DNA from 2 places in the Bradyrhizobium sp. 134 genome. Region 1 is predicted to be linked to the other one. Evidence: riboswitches for the same ligand, from Rfam matches in the RefSeq annotation. Region 1 holds a riboswitch; the other holds the start of a gene.
What was found. A riboswitch is a leader RNA that binds a small molecule or an ion and turns the genes downstream of it on or off. The one in region 1 is predicted to bind S-adenosylmethionine.
Positions count from the first base shown of each region.

Region 1 (12,230 bases):
TGAATTCAGAGTCGCCTCTCTCCATTCGCTGCCCTCAGTTGTCGTAACTCCCTCCATGCGGGTTACGAGCTGAACTCACGGCCGCTTCGCCGGATCGTGATGACCCGCCGGGAATGCGGAGCCGCAAACTCCGCTCTCTCTCCATGTCGGCCGCACGATGATGCGGTCGCCCCAGGCAGGAGAGATAATCATGATCAAGTCCAAACTGTTCGTTGCCGTCGTCGCCATCTCGGCCGCGATCGCGACGCCCGCCTTCGCGCAGTGGCAATGGCAGTCGCAGGAGCCGGCCGCCTACGCCTCGATGTATCCGAATGGTGATCGCAACATCTCGAATCCCACGACGCGGGAGACGATGGCATTCGTCCCCTCGCCGAAATCACCGCGCCCAACGGTGATGCGCGCGACCAAGGGCAAATAGCCGCCGTCCCACCACTTGCCCGTCGCGAACTGGGCCCGGTCATGTCCCGGCCGGGCCCAATGCGCGTTGCCTTGAACGTGGCTTTGGACAATCGCGCGTGCGGATCGGCAGCCAACGAAAAGTATTCCGAACAGGATCGTCAGGAAAACGTGATGCAGAAGATGCACGGCGCCGCGAATAACCGCAGCCGCATTCAAATCACTCCACACCAGGGAAGCATGCATGCGCCGGAGACGGCGCGCGGAATCCAATCCACTTCCCAAATGGAGGAAGCTTCAAGTGCGGATCATCAATTGCGGACTGATGCTGGGTATTCTCGCTGCCTGTTCCGGGCAGGCGCGTGCCGACGACAATGTCACAACCGAAATCCAGTCGCTGAAGGCCAAGCTGAAGGAGCTGCAGCAACGCGTGGACTCGGAGGCGCGCAAGACGCGGCAGGCTGAAGCGCAGGCGAAGGCCGTTCAGTTGCCGGCAAGTTACAAGGCGCTCGCCGCCGATCCATGTGCGGCCGGCAAGGTCTGCTACAAGGGCGTGACTTTGACCTTCGGTGGCTGGGTCGATCTCACCGGTATCTACCGCTCGCGCAATCTCGCCTCCGATACCGGCTCGGTCTACAACTTCATCCCCTATCAGCAGAGCCGCAACTTCAACATTCCGGAAACGCGCTTCTCCGCGCGGCAGAGCAGGTTCTCGGTGCTGGCCGAGGGCAATGCCGATGCCGACACGCACCTCGCGGGCTATGGCGAGATCGATTTCGAAGGTGCGGCTCAGACGGCGAGCTCGGTTGCGACCAACTCGTTCAATCCGCGCATGCGGCAGCTCAGTCTGGAACTGGACCGCAGCGATCTCGGTCTTCACTTCCTCGCCGGGCAATCCTGGTCGCTCAACGCGCCGACCAAGTCCGGCATCGATCCTCGTGGCGTCGATGCGCCCGGCGTGATCGACTTCGAATCCGTTCCGGGATTTCTTGCGGCACGCCAGCCCGGGCTGCGCGTCTGGCAGGACATCGGACCGGAGTTCAAGCTGGCTGCCTCGGTCGAGAATGCCCAGACAGCGTTCTTCGGCGGCAACGTCCCGGCCGTCGGCACACCCGCCATCGGACCACAGGGCGTGCTGAACCCGAACCTTCAGGTCAATCTGACCGGTCCCGGCGGCAGCTTCTTCAACAACCTCAACAATGTCAGTCTGAATCAGGTGCCCGACATCACCGTCAAGGCAGCGTGGGACCCACGGCTCGGGCCCACCAAGCTGCATGTCGAGGCGTGGGCGCTCTACCGCCAGCTGTTCGATCGCTTCAACAACGCCAACCACACCTACGACACCGGAAGCTTCGGTGGACACATCTTCGCCGAGCTGATTCCGAAAACCCTCGATCTTCAGCTCTATGGCTCGCACGGCGTGCTCGGCCGCTTCACGGCAACGCCGTTCCCCGACGCGGCGGTGGCGCAGGACGGCACCATCCTCCCGCTGACGATCACGGCGGCCGCCGTCGGCCTGATCTGGCACGCGACGCCCAGCCTCGATGTCTACTCCTATGCAGGCCTCGAAAAGGCCAAGGCGAATTTCGCCAATGTTGGAACGGTGCCCTTCGGCTACGGCAATCCGCTCTACAACAACACCGGCTGCTTGACCGAGAACTCGCCGGCCGCGACCTGCAACGGCAACACCAGGGAGGTCCGGCAGATCACGGCGGGAGTCTACGACACAATCTACCAGGGCAGTTACGGCACGCTCAAAGCCGGCCTGCAATATTCCTACACGCAGCGGTTCGCGTTCGCGGGCGTCGGCGGTGCGCCGAAGACAGACGACAACGTCGTCATGACGCAGATCCGGTACTATCCGTTCTAATCACGGAGCCACGCGGGCTCGTAGCCTGGATGGAGCGAAGCGCAATCCGGGAATCCTGTCTCAAGCGACGGCGGTCCCGGATTACGCTTGCGCTCCATCCGGGCTACTTCAGTGCTACGGCTTGTTGCCGAGCTGCGCGTGCGGCCGGCCGAAGTCGGGCGCGGCCGAGTCCTGGCCGATTTCGACGATGCCGCGGCGGATGGCGCGGGTGCGGGTGAAGTGGTCGAACAGTGCCTCGCCGTCGCCGCGGCGGATCGCGCGGGTGAGCTTTGCCAGATCCTCGGTGAAGGTGCCGAGCATCTCCAGCACGGCTTCCTTGTTGGCGAGGAAGACGTCGCGCCACATCGTCGGATCGGATGCCGCGATGCGCGTGAAGTCGCGAAAGCCGCCGGCGGAGAACTTGATGACCTCGGACTCCGTCACCTGCGCCAGCTCGTCGGCGGTGCCGACGATGGTGTAGGCGATCAGATGCGGCAGATGGCTGGTGATCGCGAGCACGAGATCATGATGATCCGGCGTCATGATTTCGACCTTGGCGCCCATCGCCGCCCAGAACGCACGCAGGCGATCGGTGGCAGCCGCATCAACGCCCTCCGGCGGGGTGAGGATGCACCAGCGGTTGATGAAGAGCTCGGCGAAGCCGGAATCGGGGCCCGAATGCTCGGTGCCTGCGACGGGATGCGCCGGCACGAAATGGATACCTTTCGGCAGATGCGGCGCCATATCCCTGACGATGGCGCCCTTGACCGAGCCGACGTCGGAGATGATCGCGCCGGGCTTGAGATGCGGGGCGATCTCCTGCGCCACCGGGCCGCAGGCGCCGACGGGAATGCAGAGGATAACGAGATCGGCGTCCTTCACGGCTTCTGCATTGGTCGCCACGACCTGATCGACGATGCCGAGCTCCATCACGCGTGCGCGCGTCTTCTCCGAGCGCGCGGTGGTGACGATCTCGGAAGCCAGGCCCTGGAGCTTCGCGGCGCGCGCGATCGAGCCGCCGATCAGGCCGAAGCCGATCAGCGCGACGCGCTGGAAGTGCGGGGTCGCGCTCATCGTCCGGCCATGAAGTCGCGCAGGCCCTCGACGACGAGGCGGTTGGCCTCCTCGGTGCCGATGGTCATGCGCAGCGAATGCGGCAGGCCGTAGTTCTTCAAGCCGCGCAGCACCAGCCCGCGCCTGGTGAGGAAGGCGTCGGCTGCGTCCGAGGTCTTGCCCTCGGTCGGGAAGTGGATCAGCACGAAATTGGCGACGCTCGGCGTCACCTTCAGCCCGAGCTTGCCGATCTCCTCGGTCAGCCAGTTGCGCCAGGTCTCGGTGAACTGCTTCGACATGGCCTGGTGCGCGGTGTCCTCGATCGCGGCAACGGCGGCGTACATGGCCGGCGTCGATACGTTGAAGGGACCTCGGATGCGGTTGACCGCATCGATGATGTGCTCGGGGCCGAACATCCAGCCGATGCGCAGTGCCGCAAGACCATGGATCTTGGAGAAGGTGTGGGTCACCACCGTGTTTTCGGTGGTCGCGACCAGCTCGATCCCCATCTCGTAATCGTTGCGCGAGACGTAGTCGCAATAGGCTGCGTCCAGCACCAGCAGCACGTGCGAGGGCAGGCCGGCGCGCAGGCGCTTGACCTCGTCGAACGGCACATAGGTGCCGGTCGGGTTGTTGGGGTTGGCGAGCCAGACCAGCTTTGTCTTCGGCGTCACCGCCTTGAGGATGGCGTCGACATCGCAGGTGAGGTTCTTCTCGGCCGCGATGACATTCTTCGCGCCGACCGCCATGGTCGCGATCGGGTAGACCAGGAAGCCATGCGTGGTCGAGATCGCCTCGTCACCGTGGCTGAGATAGGTGTGGGCGAGCAGGTTGAGGATCTCGTCCGAGCCGGCGCCGCAGATGATGCGGTTGGGATCGAGCCCGAAGGTGCGCCCGATCGCTTCGCGCAGCACGCGCGAGGTCCCTTCCGGATAGTCTTCCAGATGATCCGCCACGTTCTTGAACGCCTCGATCGCCTTCGGCGAGGGCCCGAACGGCGTCTCGTTGGCCGAAAGCTTGAACACCTTGCGGCCGGGCTCTGCCACTGGAGTCTTGCCGGGCGTGTAGGGTGCAATATCGAGAATGCCGGGATTCGGCACGGGGCGGGACATCTTCAACTCCGGACTGGCTTAAGCGTTTCGCGACTTACGATTTCGACCCGGTCGGGGGCACCGTATAGCGCGTTGCGTGGCTGCCGACGAGGGCCGTGGAGCGCACCGAGGCCCCCGCTTCGATCAGGGCAGCCTTGATCTTGTCGATGTTGCTTGTCGCGGTGACCGAGACCAGCAGCGCGGCACCGTCGAAGGCGGTGTCGGGCACCGCCACGATCTCGGCGAGCGGCGACAGGGCGCGCGCGACCTCCGCATTCCACCCAGAGACGCGGACGCTGAAGGTCTCGACCTCCGTCACCAGGGCGCTGTCGGCGACGCGCGAGACCGCGAACACGGGCAACGCCGCCGGATGGTCGGCGCGCTCGACAAAGGGCAGCCGCGCGATGATCTTTGGTGCGCCGGCTTCTTCCAGCGACAGCCACCACGGCGTGCGGCTCGAAGTCGCCGAGACCAGCGCCAGATCGCCCTTGGACTTCGCGACGGCCTCGACCGCCGCCTGCGCGCTGAAATGCGCGACGTAAGGCACCGTGAAGCCGAAATGGAATCGCGCGGAATCGCGCATGGCCGGCTCGCTCGCCGAGATGTCGGCGTGCACCGAGAACGGGGCCTGGACATAGGTGAAGGTCGCGATGATGACGCGCCAGATGCTCTCGACCGTATCGAGCGGCAGGATGCCGCGATGACGCTGCACGAGGTCGCGCATCATGGAGGCCTCACGTGCCGGGCGGAACGCCGAGCCGACCTCCTGGGTCTGCTTCACATGGATCAGGCGGTCGATGATGTCGCCGCGTTGCATCAGCAGGCGATGCATGCCCTCGTCGATCGCGTCGATCTCCTTGCGCAATTCCTGGAGTGATGGTGGCGCGGGCGGACGTTGGGACATGTCTGACAGGTGCTGTTGAGAGGCGTTCCAATGCGGATCAGTCGAGCCGTCACCGCTGTGATGGATATCCTGATTAGGCAGTCGGGGCTGCGAAAGCAAAGAGAAATGCAAAGGGAAATCGGGCCCTTTCCGCCCGTGGCGCGACAGGCGAATTTGGCTGATCCGGGCCGTGACTTGACGAAAACCGTCCAAGACGGTAGTTTTTACCCGTTCCGTGGTCATTTGAGCCGGCCGGCTTGCAGCCACGTTAAAAAACTCGCTAAACAGGCCGGGGACGCTTTCGATCCCGGCCGAACCTATCGTTCAGGCCGGGTTTTTCATGGCCTGATGTCAATGCGGTCACCACGACGACCGCAAACGAGGTCGATGGTCAGATGGTTGGCGTCCAGTCAATTCCGAGTCCCGCGATCACCGCCGACGAGCGGTCGCACGAGGTGGATCATCCGAGTTCGCACGTCGCGCAGTTTGGCTTGGAACAGCCGCTGCGGCTCGATTGCGGTGTCGATCTCAGCCCGTTCCAGATCGCCTACCAGACCTATGGCGAGCTGAATGCCGATCGCTCCAACGCGATCCTGATCTGCCATGCGTTGACCGGCGACCAGCACGTCGCCAATGTGCACCCTGTCACCGGCAAGCCCGGCTGGTGGGAGACTTTGGTCGGCTCGGGCCGACCGCTCGATCCCAGCGAGTATTTTATCATCTGCTCCAACGTGATCGGCGGCTGCATGGGCTCGACCGGTCCGGCTTCGATCAATCCGGCGACCGGCAAGGTTTGGGGCCTCGATTTCCCCGTCATCACCATCCCCGACATGGTGCGCGCGCAGGCGATGCTGATCGACCGGCTCGGCATCGACACGCTGTTCGCAGTCGTCGGCGGCTCGATGGGCGGCATGCAAGTGCTGCAATGGACGGCGGCGTATCCGAGCCGGGTGTTCTCCGCGCTGGCGATCGCCTGCTCGACACGACATTCGGCGCAGAACATCGCGTTCCACGAGCTTGGCCGCCAGGCGGTGATGGCCGATCCCGATTGGCACCATGGCGGCTATGCCGATCAAGGTATCCATCCGCATCGTGGGCTCGCTGTCGCCCGGATGGCGGCGCACATCACCTATCTCTCCGACGCCGCGCTGCATCGCAAATTCGGACGGCGGATGCAGGACCGCGAGCTGCCGACTTTCTCGTTCGACGCCGACTTCCAGGTCGAGTCCTACCTGCGCTACCAGGGCTCGTCCTTTGTCGAACGCTTCGATGCCAACTCCTATCTCTATCTGACCCGCGCGATGGATTATTTCGACATCGCCGGCGACCATGGCGGCGTGCTGGCGAAGGCGTTCGCGGGAATCCAGACCCGGTTCTGCGTGGTCTCCTTCACCAGCGACTGGCTGTTCCCGACCTCGGAATCGCGCGCACTGGTGCACGCGTTGAATGCGTCGAGCGCGCGGGTGTCGTTCGCCGAGATCGAGACCGATCGCGGTCACGACGCGTTCCTCCTCGACGTGCCCGAGTTCTTCGACATCGGCCGTGCGTTCCTGCAGTCGGCAGGCAAGGCGCGCGGGCTCACCGCCAAGAAAGCTTAAAGGACGGCTAGTCATGTCTGTACAGGAAGCGCTGCCGCTGGGCGGCCTTGCGACCGGGCAGCCCGGTGATTTTCGCGCCGACCATGTGCTGGTGGCCGAGATGGTCAAGCCGGGCTCGAAGGTGCTCGACGTCGGGTGTGGCGAAGGCGACCTGCTCCAGCTGCTGGAAACCCGCGGCATCGACGGCCGCGGCATCGAGCTGTCGCGCGAGGGCGTCAACCGCTGCGTCGCCAAGGGTCTTGCGGTGGTGCAGGGCGATGCCGACACCGACCTCGTGAATTATCCGGATGACGCCTTTGACTACGTGATCCTGTCGCAAACCTTGCAGGCGACGCGGCAGCCCAAGGTCGTGCTCGAGAATCTCTTGCGCATCGGCCGCCGCGCCATCGTGTCGTTCCCGAATTTCGGCTTCTGGAAGATGCGGCTCCAGCTCCTGATCGGCGGCCACATGCCGCGCACGGAGAACCTGCCGGCAAGCTGGTATGACACCGCCAACATCCATTTCTGCACCATCAAGGATTTCGTCGAGCTCTGCGATGCGATCGACGTCAAGATGGAACGTGCCGAGGCGCTCGACCTCTACGGCCGTCCGCTGCGGCTGCGGATGCCCTGGTGGGTGTGGAATCTGTTCGGCGAGCAGGGCGTGTTTCTGCTGACGCGCGGCGGCAGGAAGTAGTTCTTCGTCATTGCGAGCGCAGCGCTAATGCGCCGCCAGTGACCTCGGGTCGCGCACCGGCCATCTTCCCGCTTCCACCAGCGTGACGAACCGTTCCACCGTTTCGTTGAACAGCGCTGGCTCTTCGAGATTGAGGACGTGGCCGGACTTCGGAAACATGGCGAGCCCTGCCGCCGGCAGATGCTTCTTCAGGAACAGGCTTGCGCCCACGCACGGATCGTCCTCGTCGCCGCAGATGATGAGTGCCGGCGTCGTGGCCGCTCTGATCGCGTCCGTCATCGTAAAGATCGAGGGACGGCCGGCCTGGAAGCCGCGCATCGTCCGCGCCGATCCCTTGGCGTCGTGCCGCGCCAGGGCGGCATAGAAATCGGCGTGGCCGCGCGGGTCCTTCACCAGGAAGGGAATCCGGCTCGGCGCCTCGCGCGTGACTTTTGCGACTTCGGCTGAGCCGAGCATCTCGAATTGCTCCGCGTTGGCGCGGCACTGCTTGCGCCAGGCGTCGAGGTTCTCGATCTCCGAGCCTGAGCCGACGCCGGCGAGCGTCATCGACAGCGCACGTTGGGGCGCGTTGAGCCCGATCTGGAGCGACGAATAGGCGCCCATCGAGAGACCGACGAAGTGCGCGCGATCGATCTTCAGATGATCGAGCACCGCGAGCGCATCGGTATAGAAATGCGTGTAGCCGTAGACGTCGCCATCAGGCACGTCCGATGGCGTGTAGCCGCGCGCCGAATAGGTGATGCAGCGATGGCCGCGCGAAAAGTAGCGCATCTGCGGCTCCCAATTGGTGTAGTCGGCCGCGAATTCGTGCAGAAAAATAATCGGCGTGCCGGTGCCTGCTTCTTCGAAATAGAGGCGACAATTGTCCTTCGTGAGGGCGTGAGGCATCCGGTTTTCTCCCTGAGGTGGCTGCGGCATTGGAATGCCGTCCTGCGGTGGGCGCATACGACCCTAACACTTATTAATCATCGTCGAAAATCTCCGCGACCGCGTCTTGTTCTCGCCACATCAGGATACTGATACAGCCCGCGGATGTCGGCCACCGCACGGGCCGATTGGGAAGTGGGGGTGTCAACGAAGGATGAAGAATGTTCGAGTTGTTTGCGTCTCGCCTGTCGCGCTGTGTCGTCGCGCTGGCTGTTTTTTTCGCGGCGGTCGCCGCCTTCACTTCTCCGGCGTCAGCACGACCTCATCGTCATAGCGCAGAGCGCCACGCTTACGCGCATCACGCCAGCAGACATCATCATTACCGGCATGCACGCAGCTCGCGCTTCGATCGCGGCGCGGCGCAATTGCAGGCGAGCGGCTTCAGCAACACCTTCGCCAGCTATGACCCGAACGCCAATAGCGGCGGCATCGCCATGAGCGGCAGCGGTGGAATGGCTATGAGCGGCAGCGGTGGAATGGCTATGAGCGGCAGCGGTGGAATGGCTATGAGCGGCAGCGGTGGAATGGCTATGAGCGGCAGCGGTGGAATGGCCATGAGGGGCAACGCAGGAATGGTTACCAGCGATAGCGGTGGGATGATCACGAGCGCCAGCCGTCGAATCGCCACGAGGCGTGGCGGTGGGATGGCCACTAACGCGAATGACGGCGGCGTGGCCCATAGCGCCACGGGCAGCGGCGGCTTCGGTGGCGGATCGGGCCTCGTATCCGAGGCACGCCGCTATGTCGGCGGTAATCCGACCGGCCGCGGCAGCCTGTGGTGCGCGCGGTTCATGAACATGGTGCTTGAGAAGACCGGTCACCGTGGCACCGGCTCCGATATGGCGAATTCGTTCGCGCATTACGGGACGCGCGTCTCCGGTCCGCAGGTCGGCGCCATCGCAGTGATGTCGCGCGGCGGCCGGGGCGGCCATGTCGGCATCATCACCGGCGTCGACGCGCAGGGTAATCCGATCATGATCTCCGGCAACAACGGCAACCGCGTTCGCGAAGCACCAGTCTCGCGCGGCCGGATCTATGCGTATGTGATGCCGAACTGACGGCCGTCATTGCGAGGAGCGAAGCGACGAAGCAATCCAGACCGTCTCGGCAGATAGATATCTGGATTGCCTCGCTGCGCTCGCAATGACGGAGTACGTGGCGCCGGCGCCGCGTCACACCAGCTTCGGCTCTTCCAACGCAACCGCGTCGCCCACGCCGATGTCGCCGTCGGCGATCACCTCGGCATAGATGCCGCAGTCCATGTGGCCGAGATTGCTCGAGAGCGTGGTCGGGATTTCGAGATCGCGCCTGGCGGTCTCGGGGTCGACATTGGTGGCCGGGCAGCGCTTGATGCGCTTGACCACTTGCAGCCGGGCCTGTCCGATCGCGAGCGTCTGGCCGACGAGGTCGAGCTCGGACCAGGCCGGCCAGCCCTTCACGTAGAGATTGGCGCGGAAGCGCAGCGGGTGGACGGCGGCGCCGCCGAGCATGGTCTCGAGCGCGCGGACGCTGTCGAGATTGATGATGGACACGACCTTGCGGGCGACGTCGGAAAAGCTGTGGTTGCGGCCGGACAGGATCTTGGGCGGACCTTTCAGCTCCGGCTGAAAGTTCTGGCCGAAGTAGTCCTCGATGGCGGCGCGCCCGGCGGCGGTCTCGAGATCGCCGCTGGCGACGATCTGGCCGTCCTTGCGGATGGTCAGGCGGTTGATCGCGTCCTCGAACCGGCTGTCGAGCGAAGCCAGCCGCTCATTGCGCGCCAGCATCAGGAACTGGATCTTCGGCTTCCACTGCGGCTGTTCCGGATCGAAGCCGCTTGGGCCGTTCTCAATGGCGTAGCGGCGGTCGGCGGGCAGGGTCTGGCCGGCTCGCAGGGAGACGCGGGGCAGGGGCTCCGGCGTCAGGCCCTTGATCGGATAACGGTAGAGGCCGGTGATCTCGGCGGTCTGGCTGGCTGTCATTGCGCTAGGGGTCATGCCGCTACTTAGGGGATTCGGCCCATCGGCGCCAAGCGGGCGGATCTGCGCACGAAATTGTGAACTCGCCTCTTCCGGTCCGAGGCCTCGCTTCCCACATCTGGGTCAGGCCGGCGCCAGCGCCGGCTAATAACGACCGTTGCCGGTTGAGAAACGTCAATGCGGTTATCGGAAACCCAATGAAGATGCCGTTTGGAGTGCCTTTGAGGGCTCCAGGGGCAGGCCGAGGGAAAGACCACGATATGAACATCGAAAAATATACCGAACGCTCCAGGGGCTTCGTCCAGTCCGCACAGTCGCTTGCGGTGCGCGAAGGGCACCAGCAGTTTTCGACCCTGCACGTCCTGAAAGTGCTGCTGGACGACAATGAAGGCCTCGCTGCCGGCCTGATCGACCGTGCCGGCGGCAATTCCCGCGCAATCCTGAAAGCGACCGAGGACGCCCTGAACAAGGTACCGAAGGTCTCCGGCGGCGGCGCCGGCCAGATCTATCTGGCGCCTGAGCTCGCCCGCACCTTCGACGCCGCCGAAAAGGCCGGCGAGAAGGCCGGCGACAGCTTTGTCACGGTCGAGCGGCTGCTGCTCGGCCTCGCGCTGGAGAAGACCAGCGAGGCGGGCGCGATCCTGGCCAAGGGCGGCGTCACCCCGCAAAACCTCAACGCGGCGATCGAGGCGCTGCGCAAGGGCAGGACCGCGGACTCCGCCACGGCCGAGAACGCGTATGACGCGCTGAAGAAATATGCCCGCGACCTCACCCAGGCGGCGCGCGACGGCAAGCTCGATCCGGTCATCGGCCGTGACGAGGAGATCCGCCGCACGATCCAGGTGCTGTCGCGCCGGACCAAGAACAATCCCGTCCTGATCGGCGAGCCCGGTGTCGGCAAGACCGCCATCGCCGAGGGCCTGGCGCTGCGCATCGTCAACGGCGACGTGCCCGAGAGCCTGAAGGACAAGAAGCTGCTGTCGCTCGACCTTGGCTCGCTGATTGCAGGTGCAAAATATCGCGGGGAGTTCGAGGAGCGGCTGAAGGCCGTGCTGCAGGAGGTGACCGGGAGCGAGGGCAATTTCGTCTTGTTCATCGACGAGATGCACACGCTGATCGGCGCCGGCAAGGGCGATGGCGCAATGGACGCGTCCAACCTGCTCAAGCCTGCGCTCGCCCGCGGCGAGTTGCACTGCATCGGCGCCACCACGCTCGACGAGTACCAGAAGCACGTCGAAAAGGACGCGGCGCTGGCGCGGCGTTTCCAGCCGATCTTCGTCAGCGAGCCCTCGGTCGAGGACACGATCTCGATCCTGCGCGGGCTGAAGGACAAGTACGAGCAGCACCATGGCGTGCGGATCACCGATTCCGCGCTGGTCGCCGCCACGACGCTGTCCAACCGCTACATCACCGACCGCTTCCTGCCGGACAAGGCCATCGACCTCATGGACGAGGCGGCCGCGCGGCTCAAGATGCAGGTCGATTCCAAGCCGGAAGAGCTGGATTCGATGGATCGGGAAATCATCCGGCTGAAGATCGAGCAGGAAGCATTGAAGAAAGAGAGCGATGCCGGTTCGAAGAGCCGCCTGCAGACCCTGGAGAAGGAGCTGGCCGATCTCGAGGAGAAGTCCGCGGCGTTCACCGCACGCTGGAGCGCGGAGAAGAACAAGCTCTCCGACGCCCAGAAGCTGAAGGCCGAGCTCGACGGCTTACGGGTCGAACTCGCCAACGCGCAGCGGCGCGGTGAATTCCAGAAGGCCGGCGAGCTGGCCTATGGCCGGATCCCCGAACTCGAAAAG
Region 1 covers NZ_JADPKX010000016.1:189,850-202,079, forward strand. The annotation lists gene IVA75_RS06590 (hypothetical protein) at 191-418, shown strand; gene IVA75_RS06595 (hypothetical protein) at 698-2,266, shown strand; gene IVA75_RS06600 (prephenate/arogenate dehydrogenase family protein) at 2,381-3,319, opposite strand; gene hisC (histidinol-phosphate transaminase) at 3,316-4,410, opposite strand; gene IVA75_RS06610 (chorismate mutase) at 4,445-5,293, opposite strand; SAM riboswitch at 5,498-5,577, shown strand; gene IVA75_RS06615 (homoserine O-acetyltransferase) at 5,668-6,870, shown strand; gene metW (methionine biosynthesis protein MetW) at 6,884-7,546, shown strand; gene IVA75_RS06625 (alpha/beta hydrolase) at 7,571-8,434, opposite strand; gene IVA75_RS06630 (TIGR02594 family protein) at 8,635-9,531, shown strand; gene IVA75_RS06635 (MOSC domain-containing protein) at 9,646-10,434, opposite strand; gene clpB (ATP-dependent chaperone ClpB) at 10,692-12,230, shown strand, end outside.

Region 2 (12,230 bases), on a different contig from region 1:
TCGGCGGCGGTTTCGGTGCGCCCAATTACGGCGGCTACGCGCCGATGGCCGGAGGCGGCACCATGCCGACGGGCATGGGCGGCTTGGGCGGCGGCGATATCATGGGCATGCTCGGCGGCGCCGGCGGCGGCGACATGATGGCGATGATTCCGCAACTGATGCGGCTCGCTAATGTCGGCGGCAGTGGCGGCCATCGCCGCCACAGGCATCGCTAGTCCGCAGCGGCCGACAGAGCCGGCCTGATCGCCGGTTTGGTTTGGCGCGGTCCCCAGCGCGTCAGCACCACGCTGGAGCACGAGAGCAGGCCGAGCACGACCATCGAGCTCGCCGCCAGCCAGAAGAAGCTTTGCGCGGTGGCATCATGCGTCGACAGCCACCAGCCGACCGCCGAGATGTAGATCAGCCGCGCGGTCTGCGCCAGCACCGGTCCGATCACCTTGGCTGCGCCCTGCGACGAGAAATACATCGTCGAGGCGAGGCCGATGAAGGCGTAGAACGGCGCCACCGTCGACAAATATTGATGGCTGGTGGCGCGCACGGTCGCGCTGTCGGTGTAAATGTTGACCCAGAGATCGGGGAAGGCCGCGACCAGGCACGCCGGTGCACCGACGGCGACGAAGGCGCTCGCGGCCGCGATCCAGGCGATGCGCCGGGCGCGGGCGATGCGGCCGGCGCCAACCGCCATGCCGATCATCGGCACCGAGGCGATGCCGAACGAGAACGCGATCGAGGTCAGCAGGAATTCCAGCCGCGCACCGATGCCGTAGCCGGCGAGGATCGCGGTGCCGAATTTCGCAAGCATGTGAGTGAAGATCGAGATCGTCAGCACCGATTGCAGCGGCGAGAAGCAGGCGATGGCGCCGACCTTCAGGATGTCGAAAAACATCGCCCATTGGATGCGCAGCCCGCGCAGCTTCGGCGTCACGCGGGCGCGGCCGGAGAACAGGTACCAGCCCATCACACCGATGTTCATGCAATAGGCAATCAGCGCGCCGGCGGCGACGCCGCGCATGCCGAATTGCGGCACCGGACCGAGGCCGAGGCCAAGTGTGCCGCCGAGCACGATCTGCCAGGCCGCGGAATTGAGGATCAACAGCGACGGCAGCTTCATGTTGCCGGTGCCGCGCAGGACGCCGGCCATGGTGTTGAGCAGCCAGGGCAGCACGGCGCCGCCAAAAAACACCTGGGTGTAGGCGATCGCATGCGTCAGCACCTCGCCGCGGCCGCCGAGCATTTCCAGAACGCGCGGCCCGAAGATCAGCATGCCCAGCATGAAGACGAGGCCGAAGCTGATGCCGATCAAGAGCGCGTGCGCGGCGAGCGTCCCGGCACGCTCGCGATCGCCGGCACCGAGCGCGCGCGCGATGGCGGAGGCCACCGCGCCGCCCATCGCACCGCCCGACATGGTCATGGTCAGGATCACTGTCGGAAACACCAGCGCCATCGCGGCCAGCGCTTCCACGCCAAGGCGTCCGATATAGGAGGTCTCCGCAATCACTGTGCAGGTGCCGGCTGAAAGCGCGACGACGTTGGGCCAGGCCAGCCCGAGCAGCGTGCGCAGGATCGGCCCGTCGGTCAGTGCATTCTTCACCGGGGGTGGCGGCGGAGGTAGCGGTCGCTCTTGTTCATCGACCGGAATCTCGGCGATGTCGGACATGTCCTCTCCCGGGCGCGAGCGCCAGTTGCGGCGCGGCAATGACTGGGTGTGCCAATGAATTTGTTCGCGCAAAAGGCGCGGGGTTCAGCTTGTTAGCACGGCAATTGCCGATTCCTTCTGCGCCTGATGCAGGCGTGCCCTGCGGCAGCGCATTTCGGTCGGTGACATCAGCCGACCGTCCAGATCAGCGGCGGCCGGCCCCCCGCGGCCGGGCGCATGTGCACGCCGATGTGCCGCCCGCATCCGGCCGCGAGCCCTTCGAACAGCCCCGCCAGCACCTTGGCGCAAGCGGGGTGGTGATCGGCGACGCCGTCCATCAACTTCCAGCTCTGCTGACGGATTTCGAACGTGCCTTCGGATTGCGTTGTCTCAGCCACATCGTCCTGCGCGACAAACAGCGCGTTGAGGAACGTCGCGAACTCGCCCGCACCGCCGCGGCCCATCGACAGCGCCGCAGCGATCTCGTCAAAATATTGCATCCCGATCAGCTTGCCCGTGAGGTGCAGGAGATAGCCGGCATCCTCCGGACCGAACAGCTGCACCATCACGGGCGCGGCGGTGCGCACATATTCCATCGCGTAGTTGCGGTAGGCTTTTTCCAGTCGCGGTCTTGGCCAGCTTGCGACCGGCAAGGCCGGAGCCGCGGCGGCATCGAACAGCGGCGCTTCGAGATGCCGCGCGAACACGAGGCGCTGGTCGAGCTCGAGCGGTTGGTCGTATTGGTGATAGTACCCTTCGAGCCCGTCCTGGCCGTCGACGCTCTGCTTGGTGCAGACGAACCCCAATCTGGTATCGCCGAGCGCCACGCCGTTGTTGGCGTGCCAGCCGCGCAGCATCGCGCGCGAGACTTCGCCCGGCACGCCGCAGATGGCAGTGCCTTTCCAGATCCAGCGCGGTGGCGGATAGCGGATCCAGGCTTTGCGGTCGCTCTCATGCATGTATTCGACGTGCACGCCGCCGATCCAGTTCGAGAGGTAGTGATATTGCGCGGCGGCGACTGCTGGCGGCAGATGGCTCAGCCCGAGCTTCTCCAGCCCCGGCAGGAAGCGCTCCTGCTGCTGGCGGCGGAACACGCGAAAGACGAACTCCGCGGCATCTGCCGTGCCGCGACGTGTGACCACGGTGAGGATCAAGCCGGTGAAATAGGCGTGATAGAGATCGGCAACCGCGCGCCAGCGTTTCCATTGAGCTTCCTGCGCGGGGTCAGATGCAGTGGCCATGTTCGCTCCCGATCGTTGTTTTGATCGAGTGTGTCACCGCAGCCGGCGACGGACAAGCTGAGCCGCATGCAGGGCGCCCTGCACGCGGGCTCGCCAATTCCGCATCACGAATTTTGCGCAGGTTTAAATTCGCGCAGCCTTGGCGGCACGCTCGCGCTCGAAGCGCTCGGTCACGTCGCGCGCCATCGCCACCGATCCCTGCACCACTCCAGCGGCGTCCCGCACCAGCGCGAAGGTCATCTCGATGTAGAGCTTTCGTCCATCCTTGTGCAGCGCACGGGTCAGTGTCGGCTTGCCCGCAAGCTTCATCGCGCCGCTGGCAAGCGCGGCCTCAAAACCCTTCCAGTGCGCGGCGCGCAGATGTTCGGGAATGATCAGGTCGAGATTCTGGCCCAGCGCTTCGTCCGCGGAGAAGCCGAACAGTGCGGACGATGCGCGATTCCAGCGCATGATGGTGCCGGAGCGATCCGAATAGATCAGCGCATCGGCGACGTCGTCGAGGATGTATGCGTCGAGTTGGGATGGATTGGTCATGTCAGCACCTGGTGGCCCGGATGGAGCACAGCGTAAGCCGGGATCGTGCCACAAGTGAGACTTTCCCGGATGACGCTTGCGCTCCATCCGGGCGACGGGTGATCGCTACACCCGGAAATGCTTGCTCAGCTTCAGGCCCTGCGCCTGGTAGTTGGAGCCGATGCGCTGGCCGTACATCGCGTCGGGACGAGCCAGCATCCTCTCGTAGACGAGGCGGCCGACGATCTGGCCGTGCTCGAGGATGAACGGCACCTCGCGCGAGCGCACTTCGAGCACGGCGCGCGACCCCAACCCGCCGGCGCCGGCATAACCGAAGCCGGGATCGAAGAATCCGGCATAATGCACGCGGAACTCACCGACCAACGGATCGAACGGCACCATCTCCGCGGCGTAATCGGGCGGCACCTGCACGGCCTCTTTCGACGCGAGGATATAGAACTCGCCGGGATCGAGGATCAGGCTGCCGTCGGGGCGGGCCGAGATCGGCTCCCAGAACTCCTCGACGGAATAGCCGGCGCGGCGATCGACGTCGATGACGCCGGTGTGGCGCTTGGCGCGGTAGCCGACGAAGCCGCCGCTCTTTTCGCCGGAAAGATCAACCGAGACGGCGACGCCGCCGGTGAGATCGGCGTCATCGATATCGACGAGACGCTCGGTCGCGTGCAGCGCCTCGAGATCGTCGATGTTGAGGATGGCGTCGCCGGTGCGGAAGCGCACCTGGCTCAGGCGCGAGCCCTCGCTGACCAGCACTGGGAACGTCTTCGGACTGATCTCGGCATAGAGCGGACCGTGATAGCCGGCACCGATCATGTCGAAGCGGCGGGTGCCGTCGGCGATCACGCGGGTGAAGACGTCGAGCCGGCCGGTCGAGCTTTTCGGGTTGGCGGCCGCGACGATCTCCGGCGGCAGCGCGAGGCTTTCGAGCAGCGGCACGATGTAGACGCAGTTGGTCTCCAGCACCGCGCCGTCGGCGAGGCTGAACTCGTGCAGCTTCAACTCGTCGATCCGCTCGGCGACGGTGGCGCCGGGACCGGGCAGGAAGCTGGCGCGAACGCGATAGGCAATGTCGCCGAGGCGCAAATCGAGGCTCGCCGGCTGGATCTGGCTTTCGACGAAGTCGTAAGCGGGCAGGATGAGACCACCCTCCGCCATCGCCGCGATCATGCGGTCGGGCAGGATACCATTGGCGTCGGCGGCGACCGTGAACGTCAACCCGGGGTCCTCATCAGGGATCAAACACATCCCGACATGCGGGAAATATGAGCGTTTTACGGCTATCCGATGGACGTCTTGACGGAAAGGGCATTGCGGAATATGAGCATGACTTATCCCGTGGTGATTTGAGCCGGCCGGCTTGCAGCCACGTTAAATAAGTCGCTAAACAGGCCGGGGACCTCTGTGATCCCGGCCCGTGGAGATATTCCAGGCCGGTTTTTTTGTGACCATTTTCGATGGTCACTCCAGGAGGTCCTATGTCGAAGTCCCCGGCGCCAACCGCGTCCTACCGTCCCGAAACTCGCCTGGTTCATTCCGGTACCCTGCGCTCGCAATATGGCGAGACGTCAGAGTCGCTGTTCCTGACCCAGGGCTACGTCTACAACAGCGCCGAGGAGTGCGAGGCGCGGTTCAAGGGCGAGGACCCCGGCTTCATCTATTCACGCTACTCCAATCCGACCATCGCGATGTTCGAGCGGCGCATGATCGAGCTCGAAGGCGCCGAAGCGGCACGTTCGGCGGCGACCGGCATGGCCGCGGTGACGACCGCGATCCTGGCGCCGCTCAAGGCCGGCGATCACGTCGTGGCCTCGCGCGCGCTGTTCGGCTCGTGTCTCTACGTCGTGCAGGATTTGCTGCCGCGCTACGGCATCGAGACCACGCTGGTCGACGGCCTCGATCTCGACCAGTGGCAGCGCGCCATGAAGCCGAACACCAAGACGTTTTTCCTGGAGAGCCCGACCAACCCGACGCTGGATGTACTCGACATTCCCGGCATCGCCGAAATCGCGCACAGCGGCGGCGCGCGGCTCGTCGTCGACAACGTGTTCGCCACCCCGATCTGGCAGAGCCCGCTCGCGCTCGGCGCCGACGTCGTGGTCTATTCCGCGACCAAGCACATCGATGGCCAGGGCCGCTGTCTCGGCGGCATCATCCTGTCCTCGGAAGCGTTCATCGCCGAGCACATCCACAATTTCATGCGCCAGACCGGCCCGTCGATCTCGCCGTTCAACGCATGGGTCCTGCTCAAGGGCCTAGAGACGCTCGCCGTGCGCGTGCGCGCGCAGACCGAGACGGCGGCGCGCATCGCGGACGTGCTGGCGAGCCATCCGAAGATTTCGCGGCTGGTGTTTCCCGGCCGCGCCGATCATCCGCAGGCCGCATTGGTGAAGAAGCAGATGCGCGGCGGCTCGACGCTGGTCGGCCTCGAGGTCAAGGGCGGCAAGCAGGCGGCGTTCCGCGTGCTCAACGAGCTCAAGCTTGCCAAGATCTCGAACAATCTCGGCGACGCCAAGAGCCTCGTCACGCATCCGGCAACGACGACGCATCAGCGCCTCAAGCCGGAGGACCGCGCCGCGCTCGGCATCAGCGAGGGCTTCATCCGCTTCTCGGCGGGGCTTGAGCACGCGGACGATCTGATCGAGGATCTGACCGCGGCGCTGGAGAAGGCGTAGCCACGCATTCGACATCGTGGGGTGGTCAAAGCGAAGCGTGCCCACCATTCACGATGGCAGCGCCGATGGATGGTGGGCACGGCGCGCGAAGAGCGCGCCTTCGCCCACCCTACGCACCGATGCTTACATCGGCCGATAGGTCCGCACGTCCGCGGGCACGTTGACGCCGAGCTTGATCTGGCCGACAGAGCGGATGATGTCGTCGCCGAGGAGCTGGGCGAAGCAGGCGTAGCCCCAATCGTTCATGTGCAGGCCGTCGGCGATCACGAAGCTCTCGACCGGAATCGACTGCTTCTCGTGCCAGTCGCGCATCACCTCGAAGCGCGGGAAGATGCCGACATGACGAAGCTCGGCGACCTTGCCGAGCAACTTCACCATCTTGCCGGCGCTGTCCGCGCGCTGGTTGACGGCGGGCGAATATTGCGGATCGACCAGCACGACGTCGGTGCCGCCGGCAGCCTGGATGCGGCTGATGCCGTCCTCGACCAGTTTGGCGGTATCGCCGGGATCGAGATTGCGCAGCACGGCATTGGTGCCGACCTGCCAGATCACCAGATCCGGATGCACGTCGATCACCTCTTTCTGGAGGCGCTTCATCATCTCGGGTGCGTCCTCGCCGCCGACGCCGGCATTGACGACGGTGATGTCGGCAGTCGGATAGTGCCGGTGCAGCTGCGCGGCAAGGCGATTGGGATAGTTGAACTCCGGCGAGCTCGCGCCGAATCCCGCGGTCGACGACGAGCCGAATGCGACGATGACGACGGGCTGGCCGGCGACGAGCTTGCCCGCGACATGCGGCAGCGAGCCCATTGCCTTCGCGCCGCCCTTCGGCGACAGGCAGGGGACGCGGCTAAAGATGTCGCCGGCGGATTTCGCGACCTGCTTCACCTTGTCGATGGCGCGCGCCGTGATGCCGCGCTGGTCGGGGGACGTCGCTGCGACGGTGGTCTGGGACGGTGAAGCGGGAGCCGGATCAGCCGATTGCTGCGGGGCCGGTGTTGCCTGCGCGGCCTGCGTCTGCGCGCGCGACTGCGAGGCCGGACTCAGCAACAGCAGCACCGCTGCTGCGGGCACAGCCAGCCATGCCGTCAGGCAAAAAGGGCGGAGAGAACTCATTAACGCTAGACCTCAATTTTGCTGCTGGGCCGGCTCCAGATGGGCAGCGTCGATCACGAACTGTGCCAACGCCCGGCCAAGGCAATCATGGACCTGTTTCGCCAGCTCAGGCCCGCGCGACGGGCTGAACAGGTCGAACTGCCCCTGATCATTCCACTGCCGCATGATCGCGAAACGATCGAACAGCGGAATATCGTGCTCCTGCGCCACCACCCGCATATTGTCGAGGTATGGCGGCACCGAGATCATGGTTTCGGTACGCGGACTATACTGCAGATTCATCAAGACGACGTCAGCCCCTGCCTTTTGCAACGCAACAACCCCTTCGGTCACCGCGCCACGAAAATCGTCGGGATCAATGGCTCGGATAGCATCCACGGTCCCGGTCTGCCAGATGACCAAAGTAGGCGCTTTTGCTTCCATCAGCTTAACGAAGCTGGCGGCCGCCTCCTCAGCCGTTTTCTTGCTCTGTATTTCTACGGAGACGTGCACAGTCTCGGTCGGCGGCAGCTTCTCCTTCAGGATGGCCTGCATCCGCGCCGGATAAGAAGCGTCCTCGGAGGCCGGAATCGTGGTCGAGCGGCTGCCGATGACCAGGATTTCGAGCGGCTTGCCGGCCTTGATGGCATCGGCGACCTTGGGAAGCTGGCTTTCGCTGGTGAGCAGATAGGACGGCAATTCGCAGGCTGCGGGCGCGGCTGAAGCAGCAGGTGCCGCCGAAGCAGCAGGCGCAGCATCGTCCGCGCGCGCCGGAGGCGCGGCGAGACCACCGCACAGCAGGATCAGGCTCAGGAAAACCTTCGCCTTCATCAGCCCCCTCCCGCCATATCGGCGCTGCCGACGGCGCTCTTGGTTTTCGAACCGCTCTTGTCAGCCACCCGCTTGTACCACGAAATCAGCCAGGCCATGGCCCACATGATCAGGATTCCGGAGAGACTAATTAGCGCATGCATCACCGGGCCGCCCGAGACTTCGGCCAGGATGAAATGGCCGGCAAAGGCTAGGAAGACGCCGAGACAGAATATCTCCAGGGAATGCGAGCCGCACAGGATCAGCGGCCGCAGCCAGGGCGATTTCAGGCCCGGCCAGTCCCGGGGCAGGACGCGCACGGTGAGCGCGGCCAGCGCCAGGAAATGCGTGAAGCGCAGCACGTCGAGGTCGGCCTTGTCGATCGGATACATCCACTGCTCGAGCCGCTTCGGCATGAAGTGGGAGAGCTGCGGCACATACCAGGTCAGCGTCACGTAGAATGCCGCGACCAGATAGGCGATCGCGATCCACATCGTCACCCGCGAAGCGAGAATGTGCGACATCCGTCGCGCACCCCCGAGCGCGCACCATGCCCCGAACACGAACAGCAATTGCCAGGCGAAGGGATTGAAGGCCCAGAAGCCGTTCGGATAGGCCGACAGGTAGAGATCGTATTCCCAGGTCACCGCGTAGAGCGCGACCGAGAGACCGAGCGTTACGTCGGGGCGCCATTTCATAAGCCACAGGATCAAGGGCAGCGCCAGCATCAGCACGATGTAGAGCGGCAGCACGTCCATGTTGACGGGGCGGAAGCGCAGCAGCAGCGCCTGCACGATCGTGACGTCGGGCTGCTTGAGGAAATCCATGATGCCCATCTCTTCGGTGTAGAGCGGGTTCTCGAACCTGGTCGCGACGTAGGAGATTTCGGCAAGGAAGATCGTGAACAGGAAGACGTGGGCGACATAGATCTGCCAGACGCGCCGCAGGATGCGCGCGGTGGCGACGACGATGCCGGACTCCAGCATCGCCCGACCGTAGACGAAGGCGGCGGTATAGCCGGAGATGAAGATGAAGATCTCGGTGGCGTCGCTGAAGCCGTAATTGCGGATCGTGAACCAGGTCAGAAGGCTCGGCGGCAAATGGTCGATGAAGATCAGCCACAGTGCCAGGCCGCGGAACAGGTCGAGCCGGAGTTCGCGCTCGCCGATGGCGGGCAGCGAAATGGCCGGCGATGCCGCGCGCGGCTTCGCACCCGCGGATTTGACCTCCACAGGTTTGGCGGTTCCCGCGATCGTCGATCCCGTCACTTGGTCGGCAATGGTCATCGGGGGCTAAAAACCCTTCCGCAAATCGCGACGTGGCAAGGAGTGTACCGGTCCGGCCGTCATCTCGCAAAGCGCCCGGATCACATGCAAAGACACTTGGACGTGTACTTCCCTGCGAATTCTGGCGGGACGATGTCGCCAGGACCGCCTCCGGCGTTTGGTTCCCGAGCAGATTTCGGTATGATGGCAATCATGTACCGCGCCGTGACCCGCCAGATCGAAGTGACCGTCGAGCCGAACTTTGTTCCGGAGCAGTCGTCGGCCGACCGCTCCCGCTATTTCTGGTCCTACACCATCGTCATCACCAATTCCGGCGACGAGACCGTGCAGCTCAAGACGCGGCACTGGATCATCACCGACGCCACCGGCCGGCAGCAGGAGGTGAAGGGCGAGGGCGTCGTCGGCGAGCAGCCGACGCTCGCCCCCGGCGAACGCTTCGAATACACCTCCGGCGTGCCGCTCACGACCGCCTCGGGCTTCATGACCGGCCGCTACCAGATGGTCAGCGCAACCGGCGAGCGCTTCGAGATCGACGTGCCGACGTTCTCGCTGGACAGCCCGGACAACAAGCGGGTGTTGAATTAGGGTCTGAGATGGTGGGCACGGTTCGCTTTACCCGCCCTCCGGCACTACAGCACCGCGCTACGCGTCCTCGACGCCCGCCTCGTCCGGTGTGAACTCGTACACCGAGCTGCAGAACTCGCAGGTCACGACGACCTTGTCGTCCTTGACCATCGCGGCACGATCGTCGGACGAAAAGCTCTTCAGCATCGATGCCACCGCGTCGCGCGAGCAGGAGCATTGCGCCTTCAAGGGCAGCGGATTGAACACGCGCACGCCGCGTTCGTGGAACAGACGGTAGAGCAGCCGCTCGCCGGACAGCTCCGGATCGATCAGCTCGACATCTTCGACGGTCTCGATCAGCGAGCGCGCCTCGACCCAAGCATCGTCTTCAGCGACGGCATGCACCTCGACGCCTTCGGGCGCATCGCCGGGATGCAGATCGGCCTGCCGCGCGCGCTCGGGCGCCTTCGGCAGGAACTGCATCAGCATGCCGCCGGCGCGCCAGCGATGCTTGCCGCCGTCGTTCGAGCGCCACTCCTCGCCGACGGCGAGACGCACGCGGGTCGGGATCTGCTCGGAGCGCAGGAAATATTCGTGAGCGGCGTCTTCCAGGCTGCCGCCGTCGAGCGCGACCAGGCCCTGGTAGCGGCTCATGTCGGGGCCCTGGTCGATGGTCATGGCGAGATGACCGTGCCCCAGCAGCGCGCCGGAATCCTTTGCATCGCCGAGGCGCGCGGCGTCGTAGCGCGCATAGGCGCGCAGACGATCCGGCGCCTGATAGTCCACGACCAGGAACGACACCGGACCGTCGGTCTGGGCCTGGAGGATGAAGCGGCCCTCGAACTTCAGCGCCGAGCCGAGCAGCGTGGTCAGCACGATGGCCTCGCCGAGCAGCTTGCCGACCGGCGCCGGGTAATCGTGCTTGGTCAGGATCTCGTCGAGCGCCGGACCAAGCCGCACCAGCCGACCGCGCACATCGAGCGCGTCGACCTCGTAGGGCAGCACAGCGTCATCGATCGGAACCGCGGATGGCGCGCGAACCGGACCTTCGGGCCCGGTTTTCATGTCAGGGGATTGGGAAACCATGGCGCTTTATCTGGGGTCGGAAGGCGGAATTGGAAGGGGTTCGGAGCAGCTCATCTGGACACTGGTTTGATCATGATACGGCAAATTCGGTGTCGTCCCGGCGAAGGCCGGGACCCATAACCACGAATATTGGTTTGGCGAAAACTCGTTGCCTCCGCCGATCTGCCACAAGAGAGATTCCGCGGTCTGGGTCCCGGCCTTCGCCGGGACGACGGAAAGTTAGCTCGCCCGCGTCGATCTACTTCACCGCGTCGAAGCACCAGGCCAGAATGCCCTTCTGCGCGTGCAGGCGGTTTTCGGCCTCGTCGAACACGACGGATTGCGGACCGTCGATCACCTCGTCGGTGACCTCCTCGCCGCGATGGGCGGGCAGGCAGTGCATGAACAATGCATCGGGCTGGGCCAGCGACATCAGCTGGGCATTGACCTGATAGGGCTTGAGCACGTTATGGCGGTGCTCGCCTTCCTTGTCCCCCATCGACACCCAGGTGTCGGTCACGACACAATCGGCCCCACGCACGGCGGCTTCGGCATCGGTGCCGAGCATGATCGGCGCGCCGGTCGCCTTGATGAAGTCGCGCATGGCTTTTTTCGGGGCGAGCTCCGGAGGCGTCGCGACATTGAGCTGGAACTTGAAACGCTCGGCGGCGTGCGCCCAGGACGCCAGCACGTTGTTGTCGTCTCCGGTCCAGGCCACCGTCTTGCCCTCGATCGGGCCGCGATGTTCCTCGTAGGTCATGAGGTCGGCCATCACCTGGCAGGGATGCGAGCGCCGCGTCAGGCCGTTGATGACGGGTACGGTGGCGTTCGCCGCAAGCTCCAGCAGGGCATCGTGATTGAGGATGCGGATCATGATGGCGTCGACATAGCGCGACAGCACCCGCGCGGTGTCGGCGATGGTCTCGCCGCGGCCGAGCTGCATCTCGGCACCGGTGAGCATGATGGGCTCGCCGCCGAGCTGGCGCATGGCAACATCGAAAGACACCCGCGTCCGCGTCGAGGGGCGCTCGAAGATCATCGCCAGCGTCTTGCCTTCGAGCGGCCTGACCGGCTGATGCGCCTTCTGCTTCGCCTTCATCGCGGTGGACGCGGCGAGCATGCGCTTGAGCTCCGACAGCGGCAGCTCGTTGATATCGAGGAAGTGCTTCGGTGTTTTCTTGGGTGTATTATCGGGCGACTTGCTCATCAGCTTGCCGCCCGCTTGTTGCCGGATAACGCGGTGCAGGCGCGCTCGAGCCGCCCGACGCTGTCCTCGATCTCGGCTTCGGTGACGATCAAAGGAGGCAGGAAACGCACGACATTGTCGCCG
Region 2 covers NZ_JADPKX010000034.1:807,208-819,437, reverse strand. The annotation lists gene IVA75_RS13450 (hypothetical protein) at 1-215, shown strand, start outside; gene IVA75_RS13445 (MATE family efflux transporter) at 212-1,657, opposite strand; gene IVA75_RS13440 (hypothetical protein) at 1,825-2,877, opposite strand; gene IVA75_RS13435 (PAS domain S-box protein) at 3,001-3,411, opposite strand; gene IVA75_RS13430 (2'-deoxycytidine 5'-triphosphate deaminase) at 3,517-4,623, opposite strand; SAM riboswitch at 4,734-4,813, shown strand; gene IVA75_RS13425 (O-succinylhomoserine sulfhydrylase) at 4,884-6,080, shown strand; gene IVA75_RS13420 (SGNH/GDSL hydrolase family protein) at 6,204-7,196, opposite strand; gene IVA75_RS13415 (SGNH/GDSL hydrolase family protein) at 7,209-8,006, opposite strand; gene IVA75_RS13410 (OpgC domain-containing protein) at 8,006-9,271, opposite strand; gene apaG (Co2+/Mg2+ efflux protein ApaG) at 9,452-9,856, shown strand; gene IVA75_RS13400 (Hsp33 family molecular chaperone) at 9,914-10,921, opposite strand; gene argF (ornithine carbamoyltransferase) at 11,160-12,107, opposite strand; gene IVA75_RS13390 (aspartate aminotransferase family protein) at 12,107-12,230, opposite strand, start outside.
Region 2: it holds a riboswitch for S-adenosylmethionine, as region 1 does, so the genes downstream of both, IVA75_RS13425 (O-succinylhomoserine sulfhydrylase) here and IVA75_RS06615 (homoserine O-acetyltransferase) in region 1, are expected to answer to the same signal.